2 regions of the Priestia sp. YIM B13552 genome follow, and region 1 is predicted to be linked to the other one. Evidence: riboswitches for the same ligand, from Rfam matches in the RefSeq annotation. Region 1 holds a riboswitch; the other holds the start of a gene.
The links. A riboswitch is a leader RNA that binds a small molecule or an ion and turns the genes downstream of it on or off. The one in region 1 is predicted to bind preQ1.

Region 1 (2,208 bases):
TCGTCTTACGTCCTACAACCATTCCTTCCCCTTGAATCGTTGGTCCGAATATTTCAAGTACTGGAATTGTATTAGCCACGTTTTTTCACCTTCTTTGGGCGGTAAACTACGTAACTTGTCGGCGTTTCCCGCACGAATACTTGTACGCAAGAAGGCTTATTTGGTAGTGTGTCTAGATATTCTTGAACCAACTCATAAATTTTACGGGCAACAACTTCAGTTGTAGGAAAATCATTTGGATTTTCTTCGTTAAAGATAGAATGATCGTTCAATAATGTATGATCAAATTGACCAGAAACAATTTTTTTCAATAGCGCAAAGTTTACTAAAAAGCCCGCTTCGTCTAATGTATCTCCGGCAACAGTTAGATTTACAAAATACGTATGTCCATGGACTTGACGGCATTTACCTGCTTCTGTGTGAGGAACAAAATGTGCCGCAGCAAACTGCATATCTTTGTTCAGTTCATATTCATAGTCATGAAATACTTGAGGATACATTTGTTGCAGCATTATTTCTCTCCTCCTTCTTTTGTTTGCAGGTATTGATCTAACCCGCGTTTTCGCAATTGACATGCGGGACATTCGCCGCACCCGTCAGCAACAATACCGTTGTAGCACGTTAATGTTTTTTCACGCACATACTCAAGCGCCCCTAGCTCATCGGCTAACGCCCACGTTTCTGCTTTATCAATCCACATAAGCGGCGTATGAATCACAAATTCAAAGTCCATTGATAAATTAAGCGTGACGTTTAACGATTTCACAAATACGTCTCGACAGTCTGGATATCCTGAAAAATCAGTTTCGCAAACGCCTGTTACGATATGACGGCCTCCGCTGTTTTTAGCCAGTACGGCTGCAAATGATAAAAATAACAGATTGCGGCCGTCCACAAACGTTGTAGGCAACTCTCCTTCTTTTTGCTCGATCTCAATGTCATCTCGCGTTAAGGCATTTGGTGCTAATTGATTTAAAAGTGACATATCTAGTACGGTATGCTTCACACCTAAATCAGCTGCGATAGCTTTTGCTACCTCTATCTCTTGACTATGACGCTGACCGTATTGAAAAGTAACCGTTTCTACTTCTTTAAAGTTTTTCAAAGCCCAAAATAGACATGTTGTACTATCTTGACCTCCGCTAAATACAACAATAGCTTTTTCATTTTTCATCATTATTGTTCGTCTCCTTTTTGATTGAAATCAAAAGAAGAAGAAACTTTATTGAACCGTTCGTTCCCTTTGTGACTAATTTTATAACACAAAAAAGAGACTGCTCTTTTCCAGCAATCTCCCTAAAAAGCAACTAAGATACACGTCCTCGCCAGCATACACGTCAAAAAGACGCGTTGATAGAAAAGCACGTGAAAGAAGACACACTAAAACCGTGTCTTTTGTCATCAACGATGATCTTAGTTTTTTATAGAGGGAGTTTTCGAACCTCTCCCGTACATATACAAACGTGTACGGCGTTTCTTCTTGAATTGTCATCGTATTATACCACATGCGTATGAATAATGCTATGTTTGTTGGCTTCTATCGCCTTTAGCTGCCTTATGTTTCTTTATATAAGAAAGCGCAATAAATAACACCGGAAAACAGACGCTTAGTACAAATAAATAAAACGGCCAGTAATATTTTTCAAAATAATTGAAGTAAGCTGTATTAGGAATAATGTAATACGCCACGCCTGTAATAATTAGACCTAAAGGAAAGCTTAAAAAATTGCGCACCCGTAAATTACACAATTGGACGATACTTAACTGAATAGCATAGAACACAATAACAACTTTAAAAAAGATAGATAACATCCAAATAATAGCTACTAATACTTCAACATGCTGAATCGTTGCACCTAACGAAATCATTTTTCCTAATAAATAAACTGGGTAGCTGTGCATCGATGCAATATTCGCGCCAAGAGCTAATATACAAGCCGCAACTGCAATCGTAATCGTCAAGCCCGATGCGACAGTGCCGATAACAAACATTCTTTTTACCTTTTTTCCATCTTTTATATGAGGCGTAATCATTAGAATAAAAACCAATTCCATAAACGGGTTTCCTAAAAAATAAGTGCTCCCTAATACTAAATCATCCATGCTAAATTCAAAAAAAGGATAAAGACGATCAATTTTCATCTGAGGAATATTTAAAACAATTAACAATAAAAAGGGGACCACAATCCAAGGCAAAAAGATTTCCGC
Region 2 (2,208 bases), on a different contig from region 1:
TCACAAATGATAAAATAAAAAACGTCTTAGAAATTGTCTAGTTATAAAACTGATCAACTTCTAAGACGAAGAATTACGATACGTGTATAGGTCTTAATCCGGCTTTTCTATGCTTCGATGTCACCGATTATATAAACCTCTGACCGCTATGTCAACGCTGTGAGAGATGTTCAACTTTTCAAAAAATAGAAGGCGGTTTCCTACATAAAAAAAGAATCCTTTGCGATGGTGCAAAGGATTTTCAAATTTATTGGAATAGGGGGAATACGTTATTAGGATTACCATTTTCATAAATTAATATACCTTTATTTTTTAAAAAATTTATTTGTTAATGACGATTGAAAGTTTGTAATTCACATGCTGATTTAGCTCTGTCAAAAAATCATTTAGTTCTTCATTTGAATGAAATTTGCATTCTAGTAAGTAGCAGCCATCGCCGCTGATTTTAAAGTTGTTGATAACGTGCTCCTGCTGACTTTCTAAAAATGTAAGGTAGGGGTGATGATGAATGCTCTGCGTATAGATATTTAAAAATGCATGGATGGTGTAGCCGAGTGTTCGTTCATCAATGTTAATTGTATAGCCTTTGATAATGCCTTCATCTTCTAACTTTAATACTCTAGCAGAAGTGGCTTGTCCGGTTAAATGCACTTTTTCTCCTAATTCTTTCATCTTCATACGTCCATTTTTTGATAGCTCTTCGAGTATGCGTTTATCTGTATTATCTAACATCGCTACAAATCCTTTCGTATTTCAAATCAAAAGGGTTAACTACTTGATGTCACCTATGTATACTGATACGTCTTCTATTTTATACTAAAGGAAAGTAAGAAAAAAGAGCAGTCAATATGCAAGATATAGAAAGCAGCAGTAGTTTGTAAACAGCTAGTTTGACGAAAGCTTAAGCTTGCTGTATGATTCTTTGAGTGTTTACGTGGTTCGTAACCATCCCACGTTAAAAAACTAAGGAGAGAATAGTAAGATGAATATAAGAACACTTTGCGTCAACGGTCTTTTAGCTGCTATGTATATTGCTGTCAGCATGTTAATCCAGCCGTTTGGCTTCACCAATATCCAATTTCGTATATCGGAAATGTTCAATCACTTAATTGTGTTTAATAAAAAGTACGTGTACGGCATTGTGCTAGGAGTATTTCTGACGAATTTGTTTTTTTCACCAATGGTCGCTTATGATCTGGTGTTTGGGGTAGGACAATCCGTGCTATCATTACTCATTACCATTTTTTCTATGCGCTACATTAAAAATATGTGGGCTCGTATGCTTGTTAATACACTTGTATTTACGTTCACGATGTTTATTATTGCGTTTGAACTGCACTTGGCATTTGATTTACCATTTTTCTTTACATGGTTAACAACGGCCGTTGGTGAGTTCATTGTTATGCTTGTTGGAGCACCCATTATGGCTGCAATTAATAAACGTGTACAATTTAATAAGCTAGTTGGATAAAAAAGATGGGGCTGTGATAAATCTCACAGCCCCATCTTTTTTTCTTTGTTATTCTATAAGTGTAGTGATAAACCCCTTATTATTGAAGAGCTTTTCACGCATGGACAAATTACCCATATCTAGCATGTGAAAAGAGCAGGTCGCGTTTGCGATCTGCTCTTTTTGCGTAAGGCAATAGGAAGTATCCGGTTAGATTGTTTTGAAAGAAGGAGTGACAAATCTCACAGCGCATTCTTTTTTCTTTTGTTACGATATACATATAGTTGGCAAACTCCTTATCGAAAAGTTTTTCGCACAACAACACATTACCTATGCGTAGCAATTAAAAAAGCAGACCGATGAAGGTTTGCTTTTTTAATTGTGTTTTTTTACCATTAAATAACTTTTTTGAGTTATAGTTGTAAAATAACCTTTATTACTAGAGAGGGGATTGTTTTTTGAATAGAAAGTTAGGAATTCTTGTTTTATTAGCTCTAGCCATCTTATTTGCCGGGTGTTCAAAAGAAGAGGACAACCTTCCTTTAAGAGAACTAGAAAAGATAAGTATTAACGTAATCAAAGAACAAAAAATGAAGCAAGGAATTTCATATGAAATGGAATTAGTAAACAAGAGCGATTTGACCATCAAACAAAATAATGTATTTTTATCCTATCCTTTAAAAATGAAAAACGGTTATTCTGATAATAAATTTAAGGTGTTAGCAGAAGGAAATAAATTAAATATCAAGCCAAAACAA

Region 2: another riboswitch for preQ1. It lies ahead of ACFX40_RS24385 (QueT transporter family protein); the one in region 1 lies ahead of queC (7-cyano-7-deazaguanine synthase QueC).

What each region holds. Positions count from the first base shown of each region.
Region 1 is NZ_JBHZOU010000001.1:489,956-492,163, forward strand. It holds gene queE (7-carboxy-7-deazaguanine synthase QueE) at 1-79, opposite strand, end outside; gene queD (6-carboxytetrahydropterin synthase QueD) at 72-512, opposite strand; gene queC (7-cyano-7-deazaguanine synthase QueC) at 512-1,177, opposite strand; PreQ1 riboswitch class I at 1,408-1,451, opposite strand; gene ACFX40_RS02500 (GerAB/ArcD/ProY family transporter) at 1,522-2,208, opposite strand, start outside.
Region 2 is NZ_JBHZOU010000009.1:26,824-29,031, forward strand. It holds gene ACFX40_RS24380 (Lrp/AsnC family transcriptional regulator) at 322-732, opposite strand; PreQ1 riboswitch class I at 929-973, shown strand; gene ACFX40_RS24385 (QueT transporter family protein) at 983-1,471, shown strand; gene ACFX40_RS24390 (hypothetical protein) at 1,909-2,208, shown strand, end outside.